DNA from 3 places in the Hymenobacter nivis genome. Region 1 is predicted to be linked to each of the others. Evidence: riboswitches for the same ligand, from Rfam matches in the RefSeq annotation. Region 1 holds a riboswitch; each other region holds the start of a gene.
The links. A riboswitch is a leader RNA that binds a small molecule or an ion and turns the genes downstream of it on or off. The one in region 1 is predicted to bind S-adenosylmethionine.
Positions count from the first base shown of each region.

Region 2: another riboswitch for S-adenosylmethionine. It lies ahead of DDQ68_RS01065 (amino acid permease); the one in region 1 lies ahead of metH (methionine synthase).
Region 3: another riboswitch for S-adenosylmethionine. It lies ahead of DDQ68_RS13470 (O-acetylhomoserine aminocarboxypropyltransferase/cysteine synthase family protein); the one in region 1 lies ahead of metH (methionine synthase).

Region 1 covers NZ_CP029145.1:3,793,884-3,804,292, reverse strand. Annotated here, with positions in the region: gene moaA (GTP 3',8-cyclase MoaA) at 1-676, opposite strand, end outside; gene DDQ68_RS16915 (MoaD/ThiS family protein) at 812-1,054, shown strand; gene DDQ68_RS16910 (molybdenum cofactor biosynthesis protein MoaE) at 1,303-1,725, shown strand; gene DDQ68_RS23535 (NTP transferase domain-containing protein) at 2,063-3,256, opposite strand; gene moaC (cyclic pyranopterin monophosphate synthase MoaC) at 3,262-3,753, opposite strand; gene DDQ68_RS16895 (molybdopterin molybdotransferase MoeA) at 3,944-5,155, shown strand; SAM riboswitch class I at 5,291-5,399, shown strand; gene metH (methionine synthase) at 5,593-9,207, shown strand; gene metF (methylenetetrahydrofolate reductase [NAD(P)H]) at 9,384-10,340, shown strand.
Region 2 covers NZ_CP029145.1:249,351-259,759, forward strand. Annotated here, with positions in the region: gene DDQ68_RS24165 (SulP family inorganic anion transporter) at 1-75, opposite strand, end outside; partial or broken gene DDQ68_RS24170 (SulP family inorganic anion transporter) at 233-526, opposite strand; gene DDQ68_RS01040 (sensor histidine kinase) at 789-2,204, opposite strand; gene DDQ68_RS01045 (NADP-dependent isocitrate dehydrogenase) at 2,598-4,070, shown strand; gene DDQ68_RS01050 (TetR/AcrR family transcriptional regulator) at 4,164-4,844, shown strand; gene DDQ68_RS01055 (response regulator transcription factor) at 5,143-5,820, opposite strand; gene DDQ68_RS01060 (GAF domain-containing protein) at 5,943-6,677, shown strand; SAM riboswitch class I at 6,735-6,828, shown strand; gene DDQ68_RS01065 (amino acid permease) at 7,071-8,534, shown strand; gene DDQ68_RS01070 (secondary thiamine-phosphate synthase enzyme YjbQ) at 8,704-9,123, opposite strand; gene DDQ68_RS01075 (CPBP family intramembrane glutamic endopeptidase) at 9,320-10,207, shown strand; gene DDQ68_RS01080 (type IA DNA topoisomerase) at 10,341-10,409, shown strand, end outside.
Region 3 covers NZ_CP029145.1:3,021,161-3,031,569, reverse strand. Annotated here, with positions in the region: gene DDQ68_RS13495 (putative outer membrane beta-barrel protein) at 193-846, shown strand; gene DDQ68_RS13490 (ABC transporter ATP-binding protein) at 982-1,710, opposite strand; gene DDQ68_RS13485 (ABC transporter permease) at 1,918-2,751, opposite strand; gene DDQ68_RS13480 (aliphatic sulfonate ABC transporter substrate-binding protein) at 2,803-3,834, opposite strand; gene DDQ68_RS13475 (homoserine O-acetyltransferase family protein) at 3,880-4,911, opposite strand; gene DDQ68_RS13470 (O-acetylhomoserine aminocarboxypropyltransferase/cysteine synthase family protein) at 5,013-6,395, opposite strand; SAM riboswitch class I at 6,731-6,846, opposite strand; gene DDQ68_RS13465 (LysM peptidoglycan-binding domain-containing protein) at 7,013-7,279, opposite strand; gene DDQ68_RS13460 (hypothetical protein) at 7,481-7,900, shown strand; gene DDQ68_RS13455 (erythromycin esterase family protein) at 8,043-10,409, shown strand, end outside.

The DNA.
Region 1 (10,409 bases):
GGATGCGGCCGTGGTGCCAGGGCAACGAGGCCGGCGTGGCCACGTGGCTGCCGCCATTAAAGGGCATTTCTTCGATGAAGCGCACGTCCACGGGCAGGTCGCGGCTGAGGGTAGCCAGCGGCACGAGGTCCTCGATGTTGCGGCCGTCCATCACCACGGCGTTGATTTTCACCTGAATACCGGCCTCCAGCAGCGCGTGGAAGGTTTCCATCACCCGCGGCAGCTCGTCGCGCCGCGTGATTTGGAAGAACCGCTCGCGGTCAAGTGTGTCCAGGCTCAGGTTCACGGCTTTGACGCCCATGCGGGCCAGGGCCGGCACGTGGGGCGCGGTGAGCACGCCGTTGGTGGTCAGGCTGAGGTCGTCGATGCCCGGCAGGGCGGCCAGGCGCTCCATGAAGGGCACCAAGTCGCGTCGCACGAAGGGCTCGCCGCCGGTGAGGCGCACCTTGCGCACACCCAGGCCGGCCAGCAGGCCTACCAGGCGCAGCATTTCCTCGTAGCTAAGCAGCTCGTTTTTAGGCATGTACTGGATGCCTTGCTCGGGCATGCAGTAGAAGCAGCGCAGGTTGCAGCGGTCCGTCACGGCCAGGCGCACGTACTCCAGCGGCCGGCCGTGCTGGTCGATAAGAGTAGCAGCCGGCGTGATGGTAGCCGGCAAAAGCGTAGAAGTCAGCATATTCAGTCCCGGATTTGCCCGGTCGTACGTAAAGCAGGCGGGCTCAGCTAAACCTCTAATCGGCCGCCGGTGTTCAAGGGCGCAACACCAATGACCCCGGCGGACGTTTCCGCTCGGGTAAATTTACCGAAAATTATGGCCCTGAAAATCGCTCTCTTCGGCATCACCCGCGACATTGTGGGCCAGCCCACGCTGGAGATGCCCACCCCCGCCCCCGCCACCGTGGGGGCCCTGCTCGACTACCTGCGGGCCCAGTACCCGGCCCTGGGCCAGTTGCGCAGCTGCGCCGTGGCCGTGAACAGCGAGTACGCCCCCGCCGAGCAAGCCATCGGCTCCAACGACGAAATCGCGTTGATTCCGCCCGTAGCCGGCGGGTAACATTTTAGTTAACAGTGCGCAGTTAACAATAATCGAATCGTTTTTATCCGACCTGTTAACTGCGTACTGTTAACTGACAAGTAGTTTGGTAGAATTGATTATGCAAAAAGGCGGTCATGCTGAGCTTGTCGAAGCATCTCTACTACTTCGTTAAACGATTGGTTTAGTGAGCGGTAGAGATGCTTCGACAAGCTCAGCATGACGTGCTAAAAAATTAAATCAATTCCACCGAACTACTTAACTGAAAAATGACGCCCCACCTCTCCATTACCGACCAACCCATTGACGTGGCCGCGGCCCTGGCCGCCGTGCAGACCGACGCCGCGGGGGCCGTCAATTCCTTCATCGGCACGGTGCGCAACCAGAGCGGAGGCCGCCGCGTGCGCCGCCTGCACTACGAGTCGTACGACAGCATGGCCCTCACGCAGCTGGGCCACGTGGTGGCGCAGGCCTGCGAGCGGTGGCCCATGCTGCAAGAAGTAGCCGTGGTGCACCGCAAAGGCACCCTAAGCCTCGGCGACGTGGCCGTGGTGGTAGCAGTGGCCACGCCCCACCGCGCCGAGAGCTTCGCCGCCTGCCAGTTCATCATCGACACGCTCAAGCAAGTCGTAACCATCTGGAAGCGGGAGGAATACGAGGACGGCACCGAGTGGGTAGCAGCGCACCCGTAGGGGCCCTATCGTCTTGAATTTGATGCCGTTTTATTTTAGGGCCAGAGAAAATAAAAAGGTCATACTCATCTGGCGCCCGCATAGCCGAAGCATCTCTCCCGCAGTAGTAATTATACTCGTCACAAAGTAGGGTGCGGGGCTTGCCCCCGCCCGTCGCTGCACGAAAGCCGACGGGACCGTTCAATGACGGGCGGGGGCAAGCCCCGCACCCTACTTCGTTTTTGCATTCCACTTCGCGAGCAGTATAGTTACTCAGCGGGAGAGATGCTTCGGCTATGCAGGCGCCAGATGAGCATGACCTTTTCATTAGCATTAATGGTCTTTCCACCACCTCTCCTCAACCCCCTTGCAGCGTTGTTTCCACTTCAGCGCGCTCCTCGGGCGTGTTCACGTTACGCAGCTCCTCGGGCGCGGGCGGGGCTAGTATGGCGGTGTCGGAGTTGATTAGGGCCTTGCGCGGGCACGAGTAGCCGAGGCTGAGGAAGCGCATCAGCTCGCCGTAGGCCCTTGGTTCCCAGATGGTAATGAGCGGCTCGGGGAAGTCGTTCCAGGGGCTTTGCAGGGCGGTGGCGAAGCGGCCGGGCTGGCGGTGGCTCACCAGAAACTCCAGCGTGGTGCGGGTGAGCAGCGGCAGGTCGCAGGCCAGCACCAGCCACGCGGCGTTGGGGTCGGCCCGGAAGGCGCTTAGGAGGCCACCCAGGGGCCCCAGGCCGGCAAACGTGTCGGGCAGCGGCACGAGGCCGGCGGGTAATTCGTTGGCTTGGTCGGGGCGCACGGACACGCGCACATCGGCGCAAAACTCGTGGAGCAGCGCGGCGGTGTGCTGGCGCTGGTCGGCGGCGCCGTGGTAGCGCAGGGCCCCTTTATCGGTGCGCATCCGCTCGCTGCGGCCGCCGGCCAGCACCAAGCCGCGCAGCACGGGCACGGCCGCGGCGTACCATTTTTGGATGAACGCGGCGATGCCGGCCGCATCGGCCAGGGGCAGCACGGGCGGCTGCGGAGCCCCCGCCAGGTGTGCCAGCAGCACCGGCGGCAGCTCGGTTTGGCCGGCGGCCAGCAGCACGAGGCGCACGTCGGTGAGGCGGTCGAGCTTCTTGTCCAAGGGCTTGCGCGGGTCGACGATGACGACTTGCTGGCGGGCGCGGAAGTGGTTGCCGTTCACCAGCACCACGCTCTCGTGGGCCAGCAGCTCGGGCTGCGAGAACTTATCCAGGGCCCGGGCGGTGTTCAGCTGGCGGTACGTGATTTTATCAATCAACTCAGCCGAGAGGCCATTTTCGCCCACGGCCGGCACCAGCTGGGCGGATGCCGGGGCCCCTAGGGCGGCGTCGGCGGCGGCGTGGTCGGCATCCACGTAGGCCACGCGCAGGGCTGGGGCCAAGTGGGGCAGCAGCCGCGCCACCAGCGCTTGAATATCGCCGCACGGGGCCCCCAGGATGGCCAGTTCGTGGCGGCCAAATTCGCCCAGGTCGGGCCGGGCCAGGGCGGCGTGCTTGGCGCGTTTCGGCACTTTATCGGGTTGGTTTTCCATGGGGATTACGAGTTTTCGGGCCGCAGAAAGTCGCGCTTGCCGCCGGTTTTTTCAACCAGCTGCACGCCCGTAATGGTGATATCGTGCGAGAAGGCTTTGCACATGTCATAGATCGTGAGGGCGGCCACGCTGGCGCCGGTCAGGGCCTCCATTTCGACGCCGGTGCGGCCCGTGACGACGGCTGTGCACACCACGCGCAGGGCGTCGGGGCCGTCGGGCTCGATAGTGATTTGGCAATCATCGAGGCCCAGCGGGTGGCAGAGCGGGATGAGGTCGGCGGTTTTTTTAGCCCCCATGATGCCCGCCAGGATGGCCGTGTGAATGACGGGCCCCTTGTGGCTGGGCAGCTCGCCGGCCCGCACGCGGCCCAGCAGCTCGGGGCCCAGCACCACGCGGCAGTGGGCGCGGGCCAAGCGGCGGGTAGGCACTTTCTGGCCCACATCCACCATCGTGGGCTGGTTGGCGGCGTTGACGTGGGTGAATTTGTCGGATAGCATTGCTAGTTGTCAGTTGTTTGTTGTCGGTTGTCAGGGCGAGCGTGACGGAAGGCCGATGGGGCCGTATACGTTTCGCCGGCCGCTTTAGCAGTTGGTGGCCGCAAAGGTGCGACCGGGCCACCTTTGCGAGCCGAGCACTTCCCGCATACCAGCCGCCCAGCAACTGCCAACAAACAACTGACAACTAGCTATGATTTCCGTTGCCGAAGCCTACGCCCGCGTGCTGGCCACCGCCCCCGCGCTGCCGCCCGAAACCCTGCCCCTGCCCGAAGCCACTGGCCGCATCCTGGCCGAAGACCTGGCCGCCGACCGCGACTTTCCGCCCTTCGACCGGGTGGCAATGGACGGCATTGCCGTGGCCCACGCCGCCTGGGCCGGGGGCCAAACGGTGTTTCCGGTGGCGCACGCGCAGTTTGCCGGGGCCCCCGCCCGGCCGCTACCCGGCCCGGGCGTGGCCGTGGAGGTGATGACCGGCGCCGTGCTGCCCCCCGGGGCCGACGCGGTGGTACGCTACGAGGACATCACCCTTACTAACCAGCAGGCTACCATTAACATCGCGCCGCCCGCTCAGCCCGGCACGAACGTGCACACCCAGGCCACCGACCGCCGCCGCGGCGATCTGTTGCTGCCCGCCGGCACCCGCCTCACGCCCGCCGCCCTGGCCGTAGCCGCCACCGTGGGGGCCCCCAAAGTGCGCGTGACGCGCCTCGCCCGGGTAGCGGTGGTGAGCACCGGCGACGAGCTGGTGGACGTGGCCGCTACGCCCTTGCCCCACCAGATCCGGCGCTCCAACGCCTACGCAGTGCAGGCCCTGCTGGCCCCCGCCGGGGCCGACGTGCACCTGTTTCATCTGCCCGACGACCTGCCCCGGCTGCGCCAGGGCCTGACCAATATCCTCGCCGCTGGCTTCGACGCCGTGGTGCTGAGTGGGGCCGTGAGTAAGGGCCGCGCCGACCACCTGCCCACGCTGCTGCGCGAGCTGGGCGTGGTGGAAATTTTCCACGAAGTGAACCAGCGCCCCGGCAAGCCCATGTGGTTTGGGGCCCGGGCCGATGGAGGCCCCGTGGTGTTCGGCCTGCCCGGCAACCCGGTTTCAACGCTGCTGACGGCGGCCCGCTACGTGCGGCCGTGGCTGCTGGCCACCCAGCAGCCGGCGGCCGGGGCCCCGGGGCCCACGCCGGCCGTGCTCACGGCCCCCGTGCAGTTCCGCCCCGCGCTGGCGCACCTGCTGCCGGTGGCCATTGCCGTGGATGCGCTGGGGGTGCGCCGCGCCACGCCGATAGCCGTGGGCGGCTCCGGCGATTTGGCCGGCCTGCTCGGGGCCGATGCGTTTTTGGAGCTGCCAGCCGAGCTGACGGACTTTGCCCCCGGCACCGTGTGGCCGGCGTGGCCGCTGTCGTAGCAGTAGGATCCCGGCCCGGAAAACCTCACGGAACCTCAACAAGCTTGTTCATTTCACAACGGCCAGATACTGGCACCCCTCTCCGCAGGAGAGGGGCCGGGGTGAGGTGACGCGCCGTGCGTATCTTCGCAGTAGCTGCTATCCAGAAAGACCGAGGGACTGGGCCCTGTGACGTCTTGGCAACCTGCTCTGAGTAGGTGCCAACTCCCGTTCTGCCAATGCGTTTGGCCGAAGAAGATGACAGCCGGGACCGCCCTCACAGGGGGCGGGTTTCTTTCTGGATAGGCGCGTTTATCCGCCGCTTTTATCTGGTTAGCATGTCCGGTTTCGCTTCTTCACCCACTCTTACTGCCCCCCCCACGACTGCGGCCGACGCCGCTTGTTGTAGCCCTTTACCAGAAATTCTGCGCCAGCGCTTGCTGATTCTGGACGGTGCGATGGGCACCATGATTCAGCGCCACCCGCTCACGGAGGAGGACTTCCGGGGCCCCCGCTTCGCCGACCACCCCAAGCCGTTGCGCGGCAACAACGACCTGCTGAGCCTGACGCGGCCTGACATTATCCGCGGCATTCACGCCGAGTATTTTGCCGCCGGGGCCGACATGGTGGAAACCAATACCTTCTCAGGCACCACCATCGCCCAGGCCGACTACGGGCTCGAACACATTGTGTACGAGCTGAATTACGAGTCGGCGCGCCTGGCCCGCGACGCGGCCGACGAGTACAGCACGCCCGACAAGCCGCGCTTCGTGGCCGGGGCCGTGGGGCCCACCAACCGCACCGCCTCGCTCTCGCCCGACGTGAACCGCCCCGGTTTCCGCGCCGTGACGTTCGACGAGCTGGCCGCGGCCTATCTGGAGCAGGTGCGCGGGCTGGTGGACGGCGGCGTGGATACGCTGCTCATCGAAACGATTTTCGACACCCTGAACGCCAAGGCTGCCCTTTACGCGGTGCAGAAGTTTTTTGACGACGGCGGGCGCCGGGTGCCGGTTATGATTTCGGGCACCATCACCGACGCCTCGGGCCGCACGCTCTCGGGCCAGACGGTGGAGGCCTTCTGGAACTCCATCCGCCACCTGCCGCTGCTGAGCGTGGGCTTGAACTGCGCCCTGGGCGCGAACCAACTCAAGCAGTACGTGGAGGAGCTGAGCCGCATTTCCGACGTGCACATTTCGGCCTACCCCAACGCCGGCCTGCCCAATGCCTTTGGCGGCTACGACGAGTCGGCCCAGGAATTTGCAGCCCTGGTGGAAGACTACTTAAAGGACGGCATCCTCACCGTGGTGGGCGGCTGCTGTGGCACCACGCCCCAGCACATCGCCGAACTGAGCAAGCTGGCCGAAAAGTACCGGCCGCGCCCGCTGCCCGCCGCCGGGGCCCCAACCACCCGCCTGAGCGGCCTGGAGCCGTTTGGTATCACCCACGACAGCCTGTTTGTGAATGTGGGCGAGCGCTGCAACGTGACCGGTTCGCGCGCCTTTGCCCGCCTCATCCGCACGGGGGCCTACGAGGAGGCCCTGGCCGTGGCCCGCGCCCAGGTGGAGGGCGGGGCCCAGGTCATCGACGTGAACATGGACGAGGGCATGCTCGACTCGGAGCAGGCCATGACCACCTTCCTGAACCTAATTGCCTCGGAGCCCGACATTTCGCGGGTGCCGCTGATGATTGACTCCTCGAAGTGGAGCGTGCTGGAGGCCGGCCTGAAGTGCGTGCAGGGCAAGAGCATCGTGAACTCGATTTCGCTGAAAGAGGGCGAGGAAGTGTTTTTGCAGCGCGCCCGCACCGTGCGCCAGTACGGCGCGGCCATGGTGGTAATGGCCTTCGACGAGGACGGCCAGGCCGACTCGCTGGCGCGCCGCAAGGAAATCTGCCAGCGCAGCTACGACCTGCTGATGGGCATCGGCTTCCCGGCCGAGGACATCATTTTCGACGCCAACATCCTCATCGTGGGTACGGGCATGGAGGAGCACCGCACCTACGCGCTCGATTTTATTGAGGCCGTGCGCTGGATAAAAGCTACCCTGCCGGGGGCCCTCACGAGCGGCGGCGTGAGCAACATCAGCTTCTCGTTCCGGGGCAACGACGTGGTGCGCGAGGCCATTCACTCGTCGTTTTTGCTGCACGCGATTCGCGCCGGGCTCGACATGGGCATCGTGAACCCCAGCCAACTGGCCGTGTACGACGACGTGCCCAAGGACCTGATGGAGCTGGTGGAAGATGTGCTGCTGAACCGCCGCGCCGACGCCACGGAGCGCCTGGTGGACTTCGCCGAAACCGTCAAGAAGAAGGACAAAGCCGAGGTGGTGGCCGATGCCTGGCGCGCCTTGCCCGTGCAGGAGCGCCTGCAACACGCCCTCATCAAGGGCATCACCGAGTTCATTGACCAGGACACCGAGGAGGTGCGCCAGCAGGTGGCCCGGCCCCTGGACGTGATTGAGGGGCCCCTGATGAGCGGCATGAACGTAGTGGGCGACCTGTTCGGGGCCGGCAAAATGTTTTTGCCCCAGGTGGTGAAGTCGGCCCGCGTGATGAAGAAAGCCGTGGCCTACCTGGAGCCCTACCTGCTGGCCGACAAGCAGAGCGGCGACCGCCAAACCGCCGGCAAGATTCTGCTGGCCACGGTGAAGGGCGACGTGCACGACATCGGCAAGAACATCGTGGGCGTGGTGCTGGCCTGCAACAACTTCGACATCGTAGACCTGGGCGTAATGGTGCCCCTGGAGCGGATTCTGGACGAGGCCGTGCTGCAAGGCGCCGACATCATCGGCCTCTCGGGCCTTATTACGCCCTCGCTCGACGAGATGGTGTACGTGGCGCAGGCCATGAAAAAGCGCGGCCTGGAAATACCGCTGCTCATCGGTGGGGCCACCACCTCGCGCCTGCACACGGCCGTGAAAATTGCGCCCGGCTACGGGGGGCCCGTGGTGCACGTCAACGATGCCTCGCGCAGCGTGGGCGTGGCCGCTGGCCTGCTCGGCTCGGGCCGCGATGCTTACGCCCAAACCGTGGCTGACGACTACGCGGCCCTGCGCATCGACTACGCCGGCCGCCAGCGCGACAAGAACTACCTGCCCATCGACGCCGCCCGCGCCAACGGCGTGCAAATCGACTGGGCCGGGGCCCCCATTACCAAGCCCACCTTCCTGGGCACCCGAACGTTTGATAACTACGACCTGGCCGAGCTGGCGCAGTACATCGACTGGACGCCGTTTTTCCACACCTGGGAGCTGAAGGGGCGCTACCCGCGCATCCTCACCGACGAAAACCTGGGCGAAGCAGCCACCCGGCTCTTCGAGGACGCGCAGGCCATGCTAAAGAAAATCGTGGACGAGAAGCTGCTCACGGCCCGCGCCGTGGTGGGCTTCTGGCCGGCCAACACCGTGGGCTACGACACCATTGAGCTGTACGCCAACGACGAGCGCGGGGCCCCCGTGGCCGAGTTCTTCACCCTGCGCCAGCAGGGCGAGAAGGGCCCCGGCATCCCCAACATCGCTTTTTCCGACTTCCTGGCGCCCAAGGAAACCGGCCGGGCCGATTACCTGGGCGGCTTCGCTGTGACGACCGGCATTGGCATCGAGAAGCTGGTGGAGGCTTTTGAGAAAGACCACGACGACTACTCCAGCATCATGGTGAAGGCCCTGGCCGACCGCCTGGCCGAGGCCTTCGCCGAGCGCCTGCACCAGCGCGTACGTGAAGAGTTCTGGGGCTACGCGGCCGACGAAAAGCTGACCGGCGACGACCTCATCCAGGAGAAGTACCGGGGCGTGCGCCCAGCCCCCGGCTACCCGGGCTGCCCCGACCACACCGAGAAAATTACCCTATTTCAACTGCTTGACGCCGAACGCCAAACGGGCATCACCCTCACCGAAAACCTGGCCATGTACCCCACGGCGGCCGTTAGCGGCATGTACTACGCCCACCCCGATTCGCGCTACTTCGGCCTCGGAAAAATCGGCCGCGACCAGGTGGCGGACATGGCCCAGCGCAAGCACATGGCCCTGCCCGAGCTGGAGCGCTGGCTGATGCCGAATCTGAATTACGAACCGAAGTAGCGCCGCCACCCGGCCCGGGCTGCCGGCTTTTCGCCGGCTGCCCGGTACCCCCCAGGGCCCCCAGACGCATTCAACGGCCGCGACGATCAGCAGACAGTCGGGGGCCCAAATTTTCTTCTACGATTAGCGGGCAGCCGGCGAAAAAGCCGGCAGCCCGCCCCGCCCGTTCCCGCCCCATGAAAGTCACCGACCACCTTGCCCAAGCCGACGGCAAGACGCTGTTTTCCTTCGAAGTACTGCCACCCAAAAAGGGCGAAGACATCCACACGCTGTTCTCGAACATCGAGCCGCTGATGGAATTCAAGCCGCCGTTCATCGACGTGACCTACCACCGCGAGGAATACGTGTACCGCCAGCACCCCAACGGCCTGCTGGAGAAGAAAACCGTGCGCCGCCGCCCGGGCACGGTGGGCATCTGCGCGGCCATCAAAAACCGCTTCGACGTGGACACCGTGCCGCACCTCATTTGCGGCGGCTTCACGAAGGAAGAAACCGAGAACGCGCTGATTGACTTGCACTTCCTCGGCATCGACTCGGTGCTGGCCCTGCGCGGCGACCCGATAAAGTCGGACGGCGTGTTCAAGCCCGAGCCCGACGGCCACGCCTACGCCTGCGACCTCATCGGGCAGCTGGCCGACCTTAACAAGGGCGAGTACCTGGACGAGGCCCAGGACGATACCTGGGCCACCGACTTCTGCATCGGCACGGCCGGCTACCCCGAAAAGCACTTCGAGGCCCCCAACTCCGGGGCCGATATCCGCTACCTCAAGCACAAGGTGGACCGCGGCGCGGACTACATCGTGACGCAGATGTTTTTCGACAACGAGCAGTTTTTCGACTACGAGCGCCGCTGCCGGGAAGCCGGCATCACCGTGCCCATCATCCCCGGTCTCAAGCCCTTAACGACGAAAGCGCAGCTCACCATGCTGCCGCGCACCTTCTTCCTCAACCTGCCCGAGGCCCTGGTGGAAGCCGTGAGCCAGTGCCGCGACAACGAGGCCGCCCGCGCCGTGGGCATCGAGTGGTGCCTCAACCAAAGCCGCGAGCTGATGGCCCACGGCGTGCCCTGCCTGCACTACTACTCGATGGGCAAGGCCGAAAGCATCCGTAAAGTGGCCAAGGAGCTGTTTTAATTTTAGTTATCAATTAACAGTGCGCAGTTAACAGTTAGCGCTGGCAATGACTGATAGCCAGTGGGCCCC
Region 2 (10,409 bases), 1.5 Mb from region 1:
CGCCCAGGGCTGCCGCCGCACCGGCGCGCTGTCCCAGAGTAGTATCAGCGCCAGCCCTACCCTTCCCACCAGCACCGAGCCGGGGCTGACGTGCGCCAGCGCCGCGCCAACGGCCGAAAACGTATTCTCGCCATATAAGTTGCAAAAAGTCCATGTCCTCGAAGTAGTCCCGGTCGGCCCCCAAAAAATGCTGTATCTGATTAATTATCAAGATAATGCCGATAGAAGCCAACATCCCGCGAATTACGGTTGCCGGGAAGTAGAGGGCAATGATACCCGCCCGCGCCACGCCCAGCTGCATCACGCCCGCCACCACGGTAGCCGCCAGCACCGCCGGCCACGAGCCCAGCGTCGAAATAGCTGCCAGCATAATGGTGGTGAGGCCCGCCGCCGGTCCGCTCACGCTCATCGCCGAGCCGCTGAGCACGCTCACCAGCAGGCCCCCCACAATGCCCGAAACCAGCCCCGCCAGCAGCGGCGCGCCCGAGGCCAGGGAGATGCCCAAACACAGCGATAACGCTGCCAAAATACCACCAGCCCCGCCGGCGTGTCCTAGCCGAGGATGCTGAGGCGGGAGGGGGTAGGGGCCCCTGAGGTTGGGGGCGCAGAGCGGGCGGGGCGCGCCGGTAGCGGCGCGGAACTAACCTGAGTTATACGAGTAAGAAGGGTACTTGAGCCCAGCCCTGATTACCGGGGGCTAGTTTAATTAGTGTAAGTCTACTGCCGCGTAATTAAGATGAAGTTAAAAGGGAATTAAAATTACTAACCACTTGATAATGAATGATAATTTAAGCTAGGTTCTTCGGCGGGGCCGGCCATTCCAGCCACACGCGGGTGCCCCGGCCGGGCTCGCTGGCCAGGCGCACCGCGCCTCCGTGCAGGGCCATGATGCGCGCCGTGAGCGGCAGCCCGATGCCGTGGCCCGGCACCGCCCGCGCCGCCGCCGCCCGAAAAAACGGCACGAACACTTGCTCCAAATCGGTGGGCGACAGGCCGAGGCCTTCGTCGGTTACCAGCAGGGTAGGGCGGCCAGCGGGTAGGGCCAGCGTGGCCGTGACGGGCTGCCCGCCAGCCGCCGAAAATTTGCAGGCATTATCCAGCACGTTGAGCATGGCCGAGAGCAATAGTGGCTCGTTGCCGAGCACCACGAGGGCCCCGGCCTCCGCGCTTTCGCCCAGGTCCAGGTCCACGCGGCTGGTGGGGTAGCGGCGGCCCACTTGCTCGTGGGCTAGCAGCAGCAGCTCGCCCAGGTCCACGGGCCGTAGGGGTAGCTGCGAGGGGTCGCCCGAGGCCTGGGCGATTTGCAGCAGGCCGTTGGTGAGGCTGGTGAGCTGCCGGGCTGCGTCGAGGGTGCGCTGAAGCACGCGGCGGTACTCGGTAGCGGGCCGCTCGGCTTGCAGCAGGGCCACTTCCAGCTCGCCGGTGAGGGCCGTGAGGGGCGTGCGCAGTTCGTGCGAAGCATCGCGCACGAAAGTGCGCTGGCCGGCAAAGGCCGCTTCGAGGCGGTCGAGCAGCTGGTTGAAGCGCTGGGCCAGCCGGCCCAGCTCGTCGGCCGGGCCGGCGGCGTGGCTCAGGCGCTGGCCCAGGTCCGAGGCCGTGATGCCGTCCACTTCGCCCACCATGCGGCGCAGCGGGCGCAGGGCCTGGCCCGCGAACACCCAGCCGCCTACCCCTGCGAAAACCACCGCCGCCAGTAGGCCCGCCCCCAGCACCCGGCGCAGCCCGCGCAGCTGCTCGCGGCCGTCTTCGTCCACCGATGAAGCCAGCACGATGAGGTCGCCCAGGCGCGGGTCAGCGTAGCGCAGCCCCACGGTTTCGTGAAAATCGTGCTCCGGCTCCAGCACTGCCCGGCCCGTGCGGCGCACCTCGTGCAGCCAGGCAGCCGGCACCCGGTGGCTAGTCGCACGCTGTCCCTCCCGAAACACTAGGCGCCCCGCCGTGTCGTACACCTGCCCCTCCTCGTCGGGCAGCGTGCGATAGAGCTGCCGCAAGTAGCGCCGGTAGGAAGCCGCCTGGCCTGAGTCGGCCCGCGCCTGCCCGTCGGCGTACACGTGCCCCATCACTTCGGCCCGGCTAAACAGGCTTTGGGTGAACACTTCGCGCCGCGACTGCCGGGTGAAAAAATAAATTGCGGCCAGTAGCAGCACCAGCGTCACCACCAGTAGCCCTCCGAACTGTAAGGCTAGGCGCAAGCGAATGGACATAAGATTTTTAATTGAAAATGAATGCGTTAGTAGGAAAAAATTAGGCGGTCACGCTGCGTTTGTCGAAACATCTTTTATTCGGGGTTAATTGAAACATTTAGAGTTAGTTATGAAATATATACTTTAACAATCTCAGCATGGCCGTCTGTTTTAACAATAAGCTATTTATCAACGGGTACTTACCTGCGCGGTAGAGCTGTTTCGACAAGCACAGCGTGACCGCTTTTTTTGGGTTTTTAAAAAGCTTCAATTAGTAAAAACCTGCTTCAACAAACCATATTAATTTTACTATTCTTTTTGAAAGTAAAACTATCAAAACAAAAAGTAGTCGTAAGTTTGTGCCGTTGAAACGGCTTTGTCAGCCTTCGCTTCACCCTTAACGCTACCCTCTCAATGCAGCCCAAAGTACCCATCACCGTTGCTACTGGCGACGGCATCGGCCCCGAAATTATGACCCAGACCCTGCGCGTGCTCGAAGCCGCGGGGGCCGCCATCGCCCCGGAGTTTATCGAGGTGGGCGAGCAGGTGTACCGCGCCGGCCACAGCTCCGGCATCCTGCCCTCGGCTTGGGATTCGCTGCGGCGCACGCAGGTGCTGCTGAAAGCGCCCATCACCACGCCGCTGGGCGGAGGCTACAAAAGCCTGAACGTGACGCTGCGTAAAACCCTGGGCCTGTACGCCAATGTGCGGCCGAGCCGCAGCTTGTTTCCGGCCGTGGCCACGCGCTTCCCCGACCTCGACGTGGTGATTATCCGCGAGAACGAGGAGGATTTGTACGCCGGCATCGAGCATCAGCAAACGCCCGATGTGGTGCAGTGCCTCAAGCTGGTGTCGCGGCCGGGCTGCGAGAAAATCGTGCGCTACGCCTTTGAGTATTGCCGCCTGCACGGCCGGCGCAAGCTCACGTGCATGACCAAGGACAATATTATGAAGCTCACCGACGGCCTCTTTCACCGGGTGTATACGGAGGTGGGCCAGGAGTACCCCGATATCGAGCAGGAGCACCAGATTATTGATATTGGCACCGCCCGGCTGGCCGACACGCCTGAGCGCTACGACGTGGTGGTGACCCTGAACCTGTACGGCGACATTATTTCGGACGTGGTGGCGCAAGTGGCCGGCTCGGTGGGCCTGGCTGGCTCGGCCAACGTGGGCGACCACGGGGCCCTGTTCGAGGCCATTCACGGTTCGGCCCCTGACATTGCGGGCCAGAACATTGCCAATCCCTCGGGCCTGCTGCAGGCGGCCGTGCTGATGCTGGTGCACATCGGGCAGGGCGAGGTAGCGGCGCGGGTCCACAACGCCTGGCTCCGCGCCCTGGAAGACGGCTACCACACGGCCGACATCTACCAGCCCGGCACCAGCCAGGAAAAGGTGGGCACGGTAGGCTTCGCCGATGCCGTGATTGCCCGCCTGGGCCAGCTGCCCCAGCACCTGCGGCCCTTCCAGGCCGGCCCAGCCGCCGAGCAGAAGCCGATGGTGCTGACCCCGCGCCATGTGGGCGTGCAGCAGCTGGTAGGTATTGACGTGTTTTTGCGTTGGGATGGCACCGACCCCAACGAGCTGGGCCAGCAGCTGGAAATGCTCACCGGCCACCGGCTGCAACTCAAGCTCATCACCAACCGCGGCGTGAAGGTGTACCCCGAGGGCCACCCCGAAACGTTCTGCACCGACCACTGGCGCTGCCGCTTCGTGGCCGCCACCGCCCGCGTGAGCGATGGGCAGCTCGGCTACACCCCCGTGCCGTTTGCCGACGTGCTGGCCCTGCTGCACCGCCTGGCCGATTTCAACCTCTACATCATCAAAACCGAAAACCTGTACCTTTTCGACGGCGAGCGCGCCTTCTCGCTGGGGCAAGGCGAGTAGGCCAGCGGGCTGCGGGGGGGAGGCAGAATTTCTGGCGTATTACGTTATTTGGAGCGGGGTTCTCCTTTTCCCCACCTTAGTCCTGCCCACTTTATGAATGCCACGATTCGCCTTGAGCTGAACGACAAGCTGTACCTGCGCGATCCGCAGGACACTGATCTGGGCCGCCGGCTGGTGGCCGAAAGCGTGCGGCTGATTGATGAAATCGGCTTCGAGCAGTTCACTTTCAAGAAGCTGGCCCAGCGCATCGAATCCACGGAGGCGTCGCTCTACCGCTATTTTGAGAACAAGCACAAGCTGCTGGTGTACCTGGTGAGCTGGTACTGGGCCTGGCTGGGCTACCAGATTCGGTTCCATACCCACAACGTATCCGACGCCCACGACCGCCTGCGCCTGATTCTGGGCATCCTCACCCAGGCGCACACCAGCGACCCGGCCACGACCCAGCTCGACGAGGCCGCCCTCTACCGAATCGTGGTCAGCGAAGCCTCCAAAGCCTACCTCACCAAGGATGTGGACTTGGACAACCAAGCCGGGCTATTTCGGGAATATAAGCGGCTGGTAGCCAGTATTGCCGAGGTGGTGCGCGAGATTAACCCCGCCTATCCCTACCCCCTCGCCCTGGTCAGCACCCTGCTCGAATCGGCGCGCAAGCAGCTGTTCTTTGCCCAGCACCTGCCTTCGCTCACCGACGCAGCCACCCGCCAAGGCGAGCAAAACGCCATCTACGACTTTCTGCTGAAGCTGGCTTTTGCCGCGCTGAACCAAGCTTAGCCGGACGACAGTAAGTACCAATCACCGACTCCTAAAATGCCCGTTATGCCCGAATTAATTATGCATTAATTCGGATATATACTGCTCACGAAGTGGAATGCGAAAACGGAGTAAGGTGCGGGGCTTGTCCCCGCCCGTCCTTGAACGGTTCAGTCAGCTTTCGTTCAACGACGGGCGGGGACAAGCCCCGCACCCTACTTCATGACGAGTATAATAGACTAATTATCGATAAATAAGCTATCAAATAAGGGCTGCTTAAAGGCCTCCGCTAAGGGCTTAATAATTAACCACCAGATCCTTATTCTTTGCGCAGCATGTAGCCCATGCCCACTAGCGTGTGGATGAGCTTGGTGTCGAAGCCTTTGTCGATTTTTTTGCGCAGGAAGTTGATGTACACGTCCACCACGTTCGAGCCGGTGTCGAAGCTCAGGTCCCAGACGTGCTCCAGCAAATCGGCGCGGCTCACCACCCGGTTTTGGTGGCGCAGCAGGTATTCGAGCAACGCAAACTCGCGGGCCGTGAGCTGCACGGCCTGGCCAGCGCGCGTCACGCGCTTGGCGGCGGGGTCGAGGGTGAGGTCGGCCAGGTGCAGGGGGGCGGCTAAGGCGGGGGCCTCGGTGCGGCGGCGCACCAGGGCCCGCAGGCGCGCCAGCAGCTCCTCGAAGGCGAAGGGCTTCACGAGGTAGTCGTCGGCCCCAGCGTCGAGGCCCCGGATTTTATCGTCCGTCTCGCCCAGCGCCGTCAGCATCAGGATGGGTATGCCCGCGTCGTGGGCCCGCACCTGGCGGCACACTTCCAGCCCGCTCAGCCCCGGCAGCAGCTGGTCGAGGATGAGGCAGTCGTAGCGCGTGGCCTGGGCGCGGGTGAGGCCCAGCAGGCCGTCGGCGGCCAGGTCCACGGTGTAGCCCTGCTCGCGGAGGCCCTGGTGCAGGAATGCGGCCACGGAAGGTTCGTCTTCGACTAATAGAATGCGCATACAATTGGCTAGTGGGGGGGGCAAAGGAACGCACCGGCCGCTCAGGGCGGGCCCCAGGCTTATTTAAAGCTCCGCCGTAAACTGAACTTTAGGATTGCCTTTGTGCTTAGCCAGGAAAATATATGGCTAACCCGTCCGCGCACCCCGACCTGATTCCCACCTACGAGCCCCATCGCCTGGAGGCCCTGCGGCCCTACCAGGTGCTGAGCGTGCCCGGCCAGCAGCTCTTCAACGACCTGGTGGGCATTGTGGCCAAGCTCTTTGGCGTGCCCGTAGCCCTGGTTTCGCTGGTGGGGGCCGACGAAGTCGTCTTCGCCGGCAACGTGGGCCTGCCCGGCCTTGAGCGGGTAGCGCGGCCCGACAGCCTGTGCTCGGTGGCCATTTTGCAAGACGGCGCGACGGTATACGAAAACCTGCTGGCGCGCCCCTGCCACCTCACCAGCCCCGGCGCGGCGGCGGCGCTGGACCTGCAGTTCTACGCCGGCCAGCCCCTGCGCTCGGCCGACGGCTTCCCCATCGGCACGCTGTGCGTGATGGACCACGCGCCGCGCGTGTTTTCGGCCGAGGAAAGCGTGCTGCTGGCCAGTCTCGGCGACGTGGCCACGGCCTTGCTCGACCTGCGCGTAACCTTGGAAACTAACCCTGGCCTGGCCGATGCCCTGCGCCAGCGCGTCGACGCGCGCATCGACCAGTCACTCACCCGCATTGACACCCTGGCCTCGCTCCAGCAGTGGGAAAGCGCGCCCGACACCGAGGCCGCCCTTAGCTACCGCCGCTCCAGCCGCGAAGAGGCCACCCAGGTGGTGCGCGTGCTGCACGCCGAGCTGCGCCAAACCCTGGCCGACCTGCACCGCTAGCACCGGGGCCCCCGCCGCCTTACCTTTGCCCGGCAATGTGCGGTGCGCCGCGGGTTGTTTTTATAAAGAGGCGCCGAGAGACAGGCTCGTTGACGCGCCGGCAACCCCCCGCCTTTGGCGGGCCCGGTGCCAAGGCCTGGTTCTATAAAAACGCGCTGCCGTGCTATACCTGCCCCTTTTGTTGCCCCTTTTGCCAGCTGTAGCTGGCTGCCGTCCCGTGTCCACTGGCCGCTGTTGTAGCGCCCGGCATTGGGCCAGGTAGGGGGCCCCCACCGGCGTTGGGCCGGCTTTTCATTACTTATCTTTTTGTGGGGAGCGGTTTGGACGGGGCCCCAGGGCCCCGGCGGCCACCTTATTTACCGCCCGGCCCGCGCCGGGCCCCGAGTTTTAGTTATGCTGAAAAAATCACTGGCCCTGTTGCAGCGCGAAGCGGCCGAAACCGGGAGCAACACCCTCAAGCGTACCCTCAACGGCTTCAGCCTCATTACTATCGGTATCGGCGTCATTATCGGCGCGGGCCTGTTTTCGCTCACCGGCATCGCGGCGGCCAACAACGCGGGGCCGGCCGTTACGCTCTCCTTCGTGGTGGCAGCGGTGGGCTGCGCCTTTTCGGCGCTGTGCTACGCCGAATTTGCCGCGCTGGTGCCCGTATCAGGCTCGGCCTACACCTATTCCTACGCCACTATGGGCGAGCTTTTCGCTTGGATTATCGGCTGGGACCTCGTGCTTGAGTACTCGGTGGGGGCTGCCACGGTGGCTATCAGCTGGTCGCAGTACCTCATCAAGTTTCTGGGTAAGTACGGCCTGCACCTACCGGCCCAGCTAGTGATGTCGCCCTTCGAGTCGGCCAAGCTGGCCGACGGCTCCACCGTGACGGGCTACGTGAACGTGCCGGCCATGTTGGTGGTGCTGGCCATTACGGCCATCGTCACGCGGGGCACTAAGGGTTCGGCGTGGTTCAATGCCCTGGTAGTGGCCCTGAAGGTGGCCGTGGTGCTGGTGTTCATCGCCCTGGGCTGGAAGTACATCGACCCCGCCAACTACCAGCCCTATATCCCGGCCAACACCGGCAAGTTCGGCGAGTTCGGCCTGAGCGGCATTTTGCGGGGCGCGGGCGTGATTTTCTTCGTCTTCATCGGCTTCGACATCGTGGCCACCATGGCCCAGGAAACCAAGAACCCGCAGCGCAACATGCCCATCGGCATCCTCGGCTCGCTGGCGGTGTGCACGGTGCTGTTCGTGCTCTTCGGCCACGTCCTCACGGGCTTAGCCAATTATACCGAGTTCAAAAATAGCGCCGCGCCGGTAGCCATCGCCATCGAAAAAACGCCCTATGCCTGGCTCAGCTCAGCCGTAATTCTGGCCATCCTCATCGGCTACACGTCCGTGATTCTGGTCGATTTGCTGGGGCAGTCGCGGGTGTTTTTCTCGATGTCGCGCGACGGGCTGCTGCCGCCGGTGTTCTCCCGGCTGCACCCAAAATTCAACACGCCGTTTCAGTCGACCCTGCTGCTGGGTTCGTTCATTGCCGTGTTTGCCGGCTTCGTGCCCATATCGGTGGTAGGCGAAATGACGAGCATCGGCACGCTGCTGGCCTTCGTGATGGTGTGCCTGGGCGTTATGATCATGCGCCGCACCAACCCCGACGCGCCCCGCAGCTTCCGCACGCCGTGGGTGCCGGTGGTGCCCATTCTGGGCATCGTGGTGTGCCTGGTAATGATGGCCTCGCTGCCCTGGCAAACCTGGCTGCGGCTGTTCGTATGGCTGGCCCTGGGCCTGGCCATTTACTACGGCTATGGCCGCAAAAACAGCAAGCTGCGCCAGGCCCAGGAGCGCGGCGACACCGATGCGGCCTAACAAGCAGGGCCCGGTACGAAGTAGGCAGAAGATTTGTCCTTGAATTAGCAAAAGCAAAAAAGGCCGTCATGCTGAGCGCAGCCGAAGCATGACGGCCTTTTTTGTATTTCAGTACCTCCTGAACAGCTTTAACAAGAGCTCCCCACGCCAGGCGCGCCAAGCCTTCCGCTTACTCGCCCATCAGCGTGATTACTAATGAGCGGTGGCCGCCGTGGTCGCGGTGCTCGCCCAGGTAAATGCCTTGCCAGATGCCCAGGGCCGGGGCCCCGTTCGTGATGGGTATGCTGACGCTGCTGCCCAGCAGCGCAGTTTTCAGGTGGGCCGGCATGTCGTCGGGGCCCTCTGAGTTGTGCCGGAAATAGGGCGCATTTTCGGGGGCGGTGCGGTTGAAGAACTGCTCGAAGTCGTGGCGTACCGTGGGGTCGGCGTTTTCATTGATACACAAGCTGGCCGACGTGTGCTGGATGAAAATGTGCAACAGGCCGGCCCGCACCTGCCGGAGCTCGGGCAGCTCGTCCAGCACGTAATCGGTGATGAGGTGGAAGCCGCGGCGTAGGGCCGGCAGCCGCAGCTGTTTCTGAAAAACCATTGGGTAGCGGTGAGGGGTGATGGGAGGCATACGCGGCCCCGCCCCACGGGTAGGCACTGGCAGCGGCAACGGCCGCCGGAAAGGTGCGTAGCGGCTGGGGGGCCTAATCAAAATAAATGCGGGGCCGCCGGTGTTTTGTGGAGAGCAGGTCGGTACTTTTGGCGGCCCTGTTTTTCGGCCAGCACATCTTCTCTGCATGGAGATATTCGTATCCGAAGCAACCGAAGCACCCGCACCCCGCCGCCCCGCCCCGGCGTACCCCATCCTGGCCGAGAGCTGGGGCATCCTGGGCTGGTACGTGCTGGCGACCCTGGTGGTGGGCAGCGGCGGCTACGCATTGCTGAACACCGCCACTTCCTGGCCACGGGCTCAGTCAATACTGGTGGCCTCGATGGTGGCCAATGGGGCCCTGCTGGCATTTCTGCGCTGGAAGGCGGGCCCGCGGTGGCAGTCCTGGCAGCTGCGGGGGCAGGCGCGGCCGTGGCTGTTCGCCGCGCTGCCCGCGGTGGCAATGGCCAGCATTTTGGTACGTTCACTGCTCGGTTTTTTGCACCTGCCCAGTACCAGCGGCAGCATTTTTCAGGAAATAAGCCGAACGCCCGCCGTGGCCCTGCTGCTGGGGGCCGGGGGCGCCGCCGTACTCGAAGAAATACTGTTTCGGGGCGTTATCCTGAACGGATTGCTGCAAAACCGGCGGCCCTGGGTGGCCATTGCGCAGTCGGCGCTGCTCTTCAGCTTGTTCCATCTCAACCCGGCGCAGAGCGTAAGCGCCGGGCTTTTTGGCCTGCTGCTGGGCTGGCTGTACTACCGCACCCGGTCGCTGGGCGTGTGCATGGCGGTGCACGCGCTCAACAACTCGGTGGCGTTCGTGGCGTTGCGCTGGGCCCCGGCGGCCTGGCAAAAAGATCCGCTGCTGGAGGACTTCGGTTCGGGCTGGGCCTACGCGGGTGCGGTGGGGCTGAGTGCGCTGGTGCTGGCCGCAGTGCTGTGGTGGGTGCAGCGCACGACTTCGCCCCCGGTATGGGCCCCGGGCGAGCCGGCCGATGATTCGGCGGTGGCAGTGGGGCTGGGCGCGGCGGCATAGGGCCCCGGGGCGGCGGAAAGCTGCGCCATTGGCAACGTGGCCGGGGCCCTGGGTACCGACCTTTTCCGCGGTTACCTTTGTTGATTATTCGCGCTGAAAAACCAGCCGAATCAATCAAAACCGTCTAGAATCCGTGATTGTCTGCATTGCCGAAAAGCCCAGCGTAGCCCGTGAAATTGCCACCGTGCTGGGCGCCACCCGC
Region 3 (10,409 bases), 770 kb from region 1:
ACACCGCCACAAGCTTCCTATGGGCTCCCAGCAGTTACCCCGCCATGCCTAGGGCCGCCAGCAGCTGCCCTTCTGGGCTTGGAACTCGGGGGCGGTGCGGCGGCGGGCAGGGCGAAAACAACTACCTGTTGCTAGGTCAATTACCCAGCACGTGAAGAATTGCTTAAGTTCGTGGGAACTTACTTCTTTCTTATGCCTAAAGCCTTACTATTGATTGGCTTGGCCAGCGTGCCGCTGTTTTGCTGGGCGCAAGAAACGCCCCAAACAAAGAGTGCTTACGTAGGGGCAAAACTGTCTATGCAAACTGGTCAGCCCTTCAATGCTTATTCCAGCAGCCGGTTTGGCCCTGCTCTTACGCTGGGCGCTCAGATAAAGCCCCGGCTAGCGCTGGAATTGAGCACTGCGTACATGTGGCGACACGATGTGTATCACGGTTCCTACAATACCAATGTAGGGCTGGTAATGGAAGACAACGATGCGTATGTCCACACGTTCACTTTGCCCGTGCTGGTGCGCGCTACCCTGACCAAATCCGCCGGCCCTTGGCACGTAGACGCGCTGGTTGGGCCTACCCTGCTGGTTTACTTCACAAATCGCAATTATCTGCAAACCACCCAGGGAAAGACAACCCGCAGCGAAACTGGTAGCTACGCAGAACATCAAGTCAGCCTGACCTTCGGGCCTAGCGTGCGCTACACCCTGACGCCCCAAGTAGAACTCGTAGTCGATGCGCTAGCCAATCTGAACGTTTCTGGCTTTCCCTACACTTTAGCTGCGCCCATCAGTAGCCAGTTGTCCTCGCACGTACTAGCAGGACTACACTATCGCCTTAAACGTAAAATATAATGATAGTTATTCAACTCCTTGATAAGCATCGCATTTACTGATATTTTAAATCAAGTAGGACCTCATAACGCTCATTAAGCGGTCATTTGCAACACGTAAGCCACTTTCCGCTCCGCCAAAAGCTTCCTGGAGCCCCTACGCTGCTACGCCCAGCGCCTCCAGCAATTGCTGCTTCTGGGCTTGGAAAGCGGGGGCGGTGCGGCGGCGGGGGCGTGGCAATTCCACGGCGAAAGTGTGGTGCACGCGGCCGGGGCGGCTGCGCAGCACCACTACGCGGTCGGCCAGCACGAGGGCTTCCTCCAGGTCGTGGGTGACGAGGACGAGGGTGGGGCGGTCATCGGCCCAAATGCTGAGCAGGTGTTCCTGTAAGTCCATCTTCGTGAACGGATCGAGGGCACTGAAGGGCTCGTCGAGCAGCAGCAGGTTCGGCCGCGCCACCAGGGCCCGGGCAATGGCCGCCCGCTGCGCCATGCCGCCCGAAAGCTGCCGCGGCCAGGCCCCGGTAAAATCGGCCAGGCCCACCCGGGCCAGGGCCCCCGCGCTGCGCTCGGCGCGCTCGGGGGCGGGCAAGTGGGCAATGCCGAATTCCACGTTCTGGCGCACCGTGAGCCAGGGCAACAGCCGCGGCTCCTGGAACAGAAAGCCCACCGCCGGGTGGGGCCCCGCCACCGGGGCCCCGTCAATCAGCACGCGGCCGGTGCTGGGCGCCTCCAGCCCGGCCACGATGCGCAGCAGCGTGCTTTTGCCGCAGCCGCTGGTGCCCACCAGGGCCACGATTTCGCCGGGCTGCACTTGGAAGCTAACGTCTTGCAACGCCACCACCTGAGGCCCAAACTGCTTGCCAAGGTGCTCGATGCGCAGCATGGTTTCAGATGTGAAGAATGTGGGGAGTGTGAGAAATGTATAGAATGTGGGTGGACAGAGGAATAAGTGAATGGGTGGACGTCATGCAGAGCGCAGCGAAGCATCTTTTTAGCGCCAGTAATCAGGATTAGTCACGCGGGAAAGATGCTTCGCTGCGCTCTGCATGACGTTCCAGATCCTCATTCACTCATTCACCAAATCATCCATTCACTCATTGGTCCCGTGTGTGTCTTGCCAGCGCAGCAGGCGGCGGCTGAGCCACACCAGGCCGGCATCGGTGGTGCGGCCCAGGATGGCGAAGAGCAGGATGCTGGCCAGGATGGTTTGGGGCCGGCCGGTCATCTGGCCGTCCACTAGCAGGAAGCCCAGGCCTTTGTTAGCGCCCATTATTTCGGCGGCTACCACGAACATCCAGCCCAGGCCGAGGCCGTTGCGCAGGCCCACCAGGTAGGCCGGCAGCGTGGCCGGCAGAAACACCCGCCGCACCAGCGCCAGCCCCGAAAGCCGGTACATACGGCCCACCTCCACCAGCTTGCGGTCTACGCCCTGGACGCCGCTCATCAGCCCCAGATACACCGGGAAAAATACGCCTACGGCAATCAGCACCACTTTCGAGGTTTCGTAGATGCCCATCCAAAGGATGAACAGCGGCACCCAGGCCAGCGATGGGATGTTGCGCACACCTTGCAGCAGCGGGTCGAGCAGGCGGCGGGCCAGCGGCGCATAGCCCGTGAGGGCCCCCAGCGCCGTGGCTGCCAGACTGCCCAGCGCGAAGCCCGCTCCCACCCGCGCCAGCGTCAGGCCCAGGTGCGGCCACAGCTCGCCAGTACGGGCCAGCTCGGCAATGGTGCCCAGCACTTTGGACGGCGCGGGTAGCAGGTTGGGCGGCAGGGCCCCGGTGCGGGCCAGCATTTCCCACAGCGCCAGCAGGACCAGCGGGAGCACGGCGCCTAATGGCCACTGCCAGCGCCGTGGCGCGCGCGCCGCTAGCTGGGCTACCGTGCGGACGGGCGGGGCTAAAGCAAGGGTGGAGTCGGACATGGAAAAATGAGGAGTTGCAGCCGACCAGGCCCCACATTGGGCCCCGGGCCCCTAGCGGGCCGCCACGGGCGCGGCGGGTAGCTTGTTCACAAATTGCGGATCGACCAGCGCCTTCAGGGTTTGGGCCACGTCCACGCCGGCTTCGATGGTTCCGGTTTTCTTGAGCACGTCACCGGCTGCCGCGATGGTAGCCAGCTGCGGGGCCCCGAAGCCATTGACGGCGAAGTCGGTGCGGGCCAGCTGCTTGGCGGCTACGGCCGGGCTCAGCTTGGCCGCGGTGGCCAGGGTTTGCTGTAGTTCGGCGGGGTGCTGGCGGGCCCAGGCGCGGGCCTGCTCGTAGGCGCGTAGCACGGCGCCCACCAAGGCCGGGTGGTCTTTGGCAAAGGCTTCGCGGACGTTCAGTACGCCGTAGCTGTTGAACTCGGGATTGCGGTAGAGGAGCCTGGCGCCCGATTCCAGCTCGGCCTTGGCCATGTGTGGGTCGAGGCCGGCCCAGGCGTCCACGTCGCCTTTTTCGAGGGCGGCCCGCCCGTCGGGATGTTGCAGCGGAATCAGCTCGATGTCTTTCTCGCTCATCCCGGCCTGGTCGAGGGCGCGCAGCAGAAAAATGTAAGGGTCAGTGCCTTTGGTGGCCGCCACGCGCTTGCCCCGCAGGCCGGCCACCGTGGTAATGGTCGACTTGGGCCCCACCACTAACGCCGTCCACTCGGGCTTCGAGAAGATGTAAACGGCCTTGAGCGGGTTGCCGTTGGCGCGGGCCACCAGGGCCGCCGCCCCGGCTGCCGAGCCAAAGTCGAGGCTGCTGCCGTTGAGGAATTCCAGGGCTTTGTTGCTACCCTGGCTTAGCACCCACTCCACCTTGACGTTCTGCTTGGCGAGGTCTTTCTCCAGCCATCCCTGCTGTTTCAGCACGAGGCTGAGCGGGTTGTAGTAGGCGTAGTCGAGGCGTACAGTTTCGGGCGCAGCGGCGGTGCCGGCGCTGTTACTGCCGCTGCCACAGCCGGTTAGTAGCCCGCCCAAAGCCAGCGCTACGCACAAGAGGACCTGCGGCCCACGGCGGGCCGATAAGAAAAGGAAGCTCATGTTCGGAATAATAAAGAGGGGTGGCGCTGCCTGGGGCCCCGGCGGCTACTGCGCCAGGGCCGGCGCGTAGAACCGTTCCAGCCGCTGCGCGATTTGCACAGTCTCCAGCAAAAAGCCGTCGTGCCCGAAGATCGAACCCAGCTCGATGTACAGGGCCCCGGCAATGCCTTGGGCTAATGCCCGCTGCTCGCTGACGGGGAACAGTACGTCGGATGTGATGCCCAGCACTAACGTGCGCGCCCGTACGGCGGCCAGTGCCGCGGGTACGCCGCCGCGGTGGCGGCCCAGGTGGTGGGTGTCCATAGCTCGGCTTAGCGCCACGTAGCTGTACGCATCGAAGCGGGCCACCAGCTTGTCGCCCTGGTAGCGCTGGTAGGTGCTGGCGCGGTAGTCGCGCAGGCGTGGGTCGTCGTCGGCTTCGGTTTGGGTGGTGGCGTAGGCGTCGTAGCTCCGGTAGCTGAGCAGGGCAATGGCGCGGGCGGCTCGCAGGCCCTCGCCGCCGCCGCCGGGCTCGTTGGCATGGTAGGTAGGGTCGGCCTCAATGGCCAGCCGCTGAGCCTCGTTGAAGGCAATGCCCCAGGCCGAGTGCCGGGCGTTGGTGGCAATAACCACCAGGTGGTCAAACACATCGGGTTGCGCCACGGCCCACTCCAGGGCCTGCTGCCCGCCCAGCGAGCCGCCAATCAAGGTGTGGATGCGCGCCAGGCCCAGCTCTTGGCGCAGGGCCTCGTGGGCCGCCGCCAGGTCGCGGACGGTGAGCAGCGGGAACGCCTGGTAGCGCGGCTGGCTGGTGGCTGGGTCGGGGCTGAGCGGACTGGTGCTGCCGTAGCACGAGCCCAATACGTTGGCGCACACGATGAACCAGTCGGCGGGGTCGAAAAAACAGCCCGGCCCGAACAAGCCCGGCCACCAGTCCAGCACGTCGGCGTTGGCCGTCAGGGCGTGGCACACCCACACCGCGTTGTCGCGGGCTGCGTTCAGCTGGCCCCAGGTGCGGTACGCCACGTGGGCCCCGGCCAGCGCCGCGCCGCTTTCCAAGGGGAACGGGTCGGGCAATTCAAAAATGTATTCGGGCATGGCTTTAAATGAATCGAAACCTGTCTGATGCTAAAACCCAGGGCCCCAGCGGCTGCCGTTCGGGCCCTGGGCGTCAGGCACGTTGCGCGTTGGCGGGCGGGTTATACTTCCAGCGGCTGCGCGTGCTGCGCCGCAGGCTCGGGAATGGATTCGTCGGTGTGGGCGTCGCCCTTAGGGGCGGCTTGGATGGCGGCGGCCAGGGCCTGGGCTAGGTCGGCGGTGATGTCGTCGATGTGCTCGATGCCCACCGACAGGCGCAGCAGCGTGGGCGTCACACCGGCCACCAGCTGCTCCTGCTCGCTCATCTGCTGATGCGTGGTGGCCGAGGGCTGAATGATCAGCGTTTTGGCGTCGCCCACATTGGCCAGGTGGCTGATGAGCTTGAGGTTATCAATCAGGGCCACGGCCGTTTCCTTGGTGCCGTGCAGCGTGAAGGAGAGCACGCCGCCGAAGCCGCGCTTGAGGTACTTGGCCGCGTTGGCGTGGTGGGGGCTGCTGGCCAGGCCGGGGTAATTGACGTGGGCTACTTCGGGCTGCTTTTCCAGCCACTGGGCCACTTTCAGGGCGTTTTCCACGGTGCGCTCCACGCGCAGGCTCAGGGTTTCGAGGCCCTGCAGCAGCAGGAAGGAGTTGAACGGGCTGATGGCGGGGCCGAAGTCGCGCAGGCCCTCCACCCGGGCCCGGATGGCAAAAGCAATGTTGCCAAACGGCCCGTTTTTGCCGAATACGTCGTTGAAAACCAGGCCGTGGTAGCCCTCGCTGGGCTCGGTGAACTGCGGGTACTTGCCGTTGCCGAAGTCGTAGGTGCCGCCGTCCACAATCACGCCGCCCACGCTGGTACCGTGCCCGCCAATCCACTTCGTGGCCGACTCCACCACGATGCTGGCGCCGTGCTTGAGGGGCTGGAACAGGTAGCCGCCCGCGCCAAACGTGTTATCGACCACCAGCGGAATATCGTGCTTGTGAGCCACGGCCGCAATGCGCTCAAAATCAGGCACGCTGAAGCTGGGGTTGCCAATCGTTTCCACGTACAGGGCCCGGGTGTTCTCGTCAATCAGCTTCTCAAAGCCGTCGGCGTCGTCGCCGTCCACGAAGCGGGCCTCGATGCCCAACCGCTTGAAGGCCACCTTGAACTGGTTGTAGGTGCCGCCGTACAGGTAGGAGCTGGCCACGATGTTGTCACCCTGCTTGAGGATGTTGTTCAGGGCAATGAACTGCGCCGCCATGCCCGAGCCCACGGCTACGGCCGCCACGCCGCCTTCGAGGGCCGCAATGCGCTGCTCGAATACGTCGGTGGTGGGGTTCATCAGGCGGGTGTAGATGTTGCCGAACTCCTTCAGAGCAAACAGATTAGCGCCGTGCTCGGCGCTTTTGAACACGTAGCTGGAGGTTTGGTAAATGGGCACAGCGCGCGAGCCGGTGGTGGGGTCGGGTACTTGGCCAGCGTGGATTTGGAGGGTTTCGAAGTGCAGGGAAGCGGACATAAAAAGGGAGGGTTAAAAACCGTAAAAATCTGAAGAAGAGGGGGAAGGGACTGGCTGGAACCGGTAGTGCCGGCAAGCAAAAAAGCCCGTGTAGTTGAGGTAACCAGGGGCCCCCATGAGTAGCCCAGCTGCTCGGCGCGGCCCAGCTAGCCGCTACCTAAAGACCCGGTGGCAGGAGGTGGCGGGCAGAACCCGCAGCATTAGCCTAGCCGCAACAACACGGGCCCCAACAACACATTCGCATTCGGCCGGCCAACACCAAAAAGCCCAGCACCGGCAAGACCGGCTGGGCAAATAGGGTCGAATGGGAAGCGGGGGGGTTGTTCATGGCACTCCGGTTATATTTCCCGCAGCGACCGGGGGGCCGAGGGGTAGGAAGTGGCACCTTTCGCGCGGTCGAAGGTTGCCAGCGGGTCACAGAGCCTAGTCTCTCGCCGCTTCTGTATAAGATGAAACGCTGCACCACCGCGAGGGGGAGCGTACCGGATTGGTAATGGCAAATATAGAAGCGAAAAATTTGCTTTTGCAAAAGGCGCCACAAGTTTTTCGCCAGCAGGCTCAAAAAAGCCCGGGCCAGGGGCCCAGGCTTTTCTTGCCTTTTTTCTGCAAAAAAGTACCTAGATGCTAGGTAGGATCAACACCTGGCCTACTTCGATGAGGTCGGGGTTGGTGCCGATGAGGTCCTTGTTGGCCTCGTAAATCTGGTGCCACTTGGTACCGTCGCCGTAGTGGTTTTTGGCAATTTTCGAAAGGGAATCACCACTCGCCACTGTGTAGGTGTTGGCGTCGGTACTGCCGAACGAGGCACCGGCCCCAGCAGTGGGTTGGGAGGCATCGGCCGGCTTCTTTTCGCCTTCGGTGTTCAGGAAATCCATCAGGCCCATGGCGTGGGGGTGGGGTTTTAGGTGAAAACGGATGATACATTGCCGGGGCCCCTGCAAAGGGAGATGCCGGCGGCAACTGGCGGTTTTTACGCGCCGCCAAGCATAGAAGTTGCCTAATAAACTATTTAATTAGCTGGCCGTAAGCAAGGCAGTCGGCACGGGCCGGCGCATCACTTCCACTCCATTGCCCTTGCATCTTTCATGAAAAACTCTCAATTGGTTGCCCGTTCTTTCCTGGCCAGCTTCGCCCTGCTGCTTTCGCTGTTTGTGGTGGCTTGCGGCAACGACAAAGGCAAAGTAGAAGCCGTGAATATGCTCTACGGCACCGATAGCAAGGTGTGGAAAACTGCCAAGGAAACCGATGCCACCGGCGACAAAGTGAAGCAAACCGACGCCCAAAAGCAGGAGGAACTGCGCATTTTTGCCAATGGCAACTACACCATGACGAGCGCCGCCGAATCCGTTTCGGGCAAGTATACCTTCGACCAGGCCGCCAAAACCATCATGATGACGCCTACGGGTGCCACCGCTGGTAACCAGTTCGCGGTGGAAACCCTTACCGACAACAAGCTGACTTTGGTGGGCACCAGCGGCGCCAAGCTGATGCTGGAAAAGGAATAATTAAATTCTCAACAGTAGCGAAAGCCCCGTGCCGAAATTGGCGCGGGGCTTTTTTGTTGCCGGCCCGGTGCAGCGAACACGCAGAAGGCGGTTCTTTGCGTTTGGTATTCTGCTTGGTTTAAATTTTCTTTTGACTCAAAAAATGGCTTGGTTTCGAATGTTGCTACTATGGGGAGCGTGCCTGGGGGCCGCCGGGGGGCGGGCCCAAACCCCGGCCGCGCCGGGGCCCCGGCCAGTACCAGCGCGCGCGCTGCGCAGCCTAAGCCCTGCCGACACGTCGTTTGCGGAGCTGGAGTTTCTGCGGTCGGAAATTGGCGGTGCGCGGGTAGTGTTCCTCGGCGAGCCCACCCACGGCGAGGGCAATGTGCTGGCAGCCAAGGCGCGGCTGGTGGCGTTTTTGCAGCAGCGCATGGGCTTCACTACGCTGGGCATGGAGAGCGGCTTTTTTGAGTTGCACAAGGCCCAGCAGGGCATTGCGGCGGGTAAGTCGGTGGCCAAAAACCTGCGCAGCAGCGTGTTTCCGGTGTGGACGGCCACCCAGGAGTTCCAGGCCGTGGGGCCCCTGCTGGGCCCCGATGGCCTGCGCGTGATGGGCTTCGACCCACAGCTGAGCGGCGACTACAGCGACGACTTGGCCGACGACCTGGAGGATTTCCTGGAACCCGAGAAGGGCACCGCCGCCGTGAATTATGAGTTGCTGGGCGACGTGGTGGACTACATGGCCGCGCATTACGCCTTCCCGCCCACCCAAAAACCGGCCGAGTTTGAAGCCGTGCTGGCCCAGGCCGACCGGCTGCTGCGCAAGGCCGCCGGGGCCCCCGCTGCCAGCCGCCGCACCGAAGCTGCCTTTTGGCAACAGTGCCTGCGCAGCCTGGGGGCCCTGGCCCGCGACTACGCCGCCCACGACCCCGGGGCCAAAACCGCCGCCACCTTCGTGGCCGCCGACAGCAACCCGCGCGACGCCCAGATGGCTGATAACCTGCTGTGGTACCTGCGCCAGCACCCGGCCGAAAAAGTTATTTGCTGGGGGGCCCTGCCGCACTTCGCCAACCGCGTGGAGGTGCTCGGTAGCGACGAGCTGCGCGCCTACCAGCCCATGGGCCGCGCCGTGAAGGCGGCGCTGGGGCCCAACCAGGTGTACATTCTGGGTACGCTGGCCGGCGGCGGCACCCACGGCCTGGTGGGCACCGCGGGCGTGCCCGTGCCCCCGCCCGCCGCCGGTACTCTGGAGGCCGAGCTGCTGGAAAAGGAGGGGCCCCTGTCCTTCGTCAGCCTGAAGCATGACGCGCCCGGCCTGCAGCTCACTACCTACGCCTTTGATTACCAGCCGCTGGCGGGTCCCTGGAGCGAGGTGGTCGACGGCTTCCTGTTCTTCCGCAGCGTGGCGCCGCCGCACTTGGCCGCCCCCGACAGCGCCGCGGGGGCTTTGATAGCAGCAGCGGCCGACACCGCGGCGGCAGTCGTGGCGGCTCGTGCCGCGCCGCCCGGCTCGCGCAACCCCGCCGCCGGCCGGGGCGGGGCCCTGGTGCGGGCGGGCGCGGCGGCCCCCGATGTGTCGGGGGTGCGCACGGTGCATGGGCAGGTGCTGGATGCGCGTAGCCGGGCGGGCGTGCCCTACGCGTCGGTGGTGGTGCCGGGGCAGGGCAAGGGCACTACAGCCAACGCGCAGGGCCGCTTCGCTCTGGCGCTGCCGGGCCCCACGCCGCTGCAAGTGAGCAGCTTGGGCTACGCCACGGCCGTGGTGCAGTCGCCGCGCGGTAACGAAGAGTTGACGGTGCAACTAACGCCGTCGGCCTACGCCTTGGACGAGGTGCGCGTGCCCACGGCTCCGCCCGACCCGGTGGCCATTATGCAGGACGTCATCAAAAATATTCCCGCCAACTACGAGCAGCAGGACTACGCCACGGAGGTGTATGCCCACCGCCGCATCAGCAACTTCGACACGCTGCGCTACGAAGCCGAAACCGTGGGCCGGCTGCGGGTGCCGGCTGGTTACCGGCACTTCACGGGCGGCTTTCTGGGAGCGGGCAACGGGGTAGACTACCAACCGCAGCAGCGGCATGTGCTGGCGCAGCGCGGGGCCCCCATTAGCCGGATAGCCCTGTACAGCCGGGTGCAGGGTGACTACGTGAGTGCCGCTGACCCAGTGCGCACGTCGCCACTGTTCGAAGCCCGCCGGCTGCGGCGCTTTACGCTTAAGCTTGACAGCGTGTGCGGCCAGGGCCCCGAAACGGTGTATTTGCTGAGCTTCGCCGCCAAGAAGGCTGACCACCGCAGCACCGGTAGCTACTTGATGGGCGTGTACCAGGGCCGCCTGCTGGTGCGCCAGCGCGACCACGCCGTGCTGCGTTACGAGGCGCTATGGCAGCTTGATACCGCGGCCTTCAACAGCGCGGCGCGCAAGAACCGGGGCCGCGAGAGCCTGAGAGACCGCCTCTTCGCCCAGGTTTTCACCGCCGACCGCACTACCCATGTGGTGGACTACGCCCGGGGCCCCAACGGCCGCTAC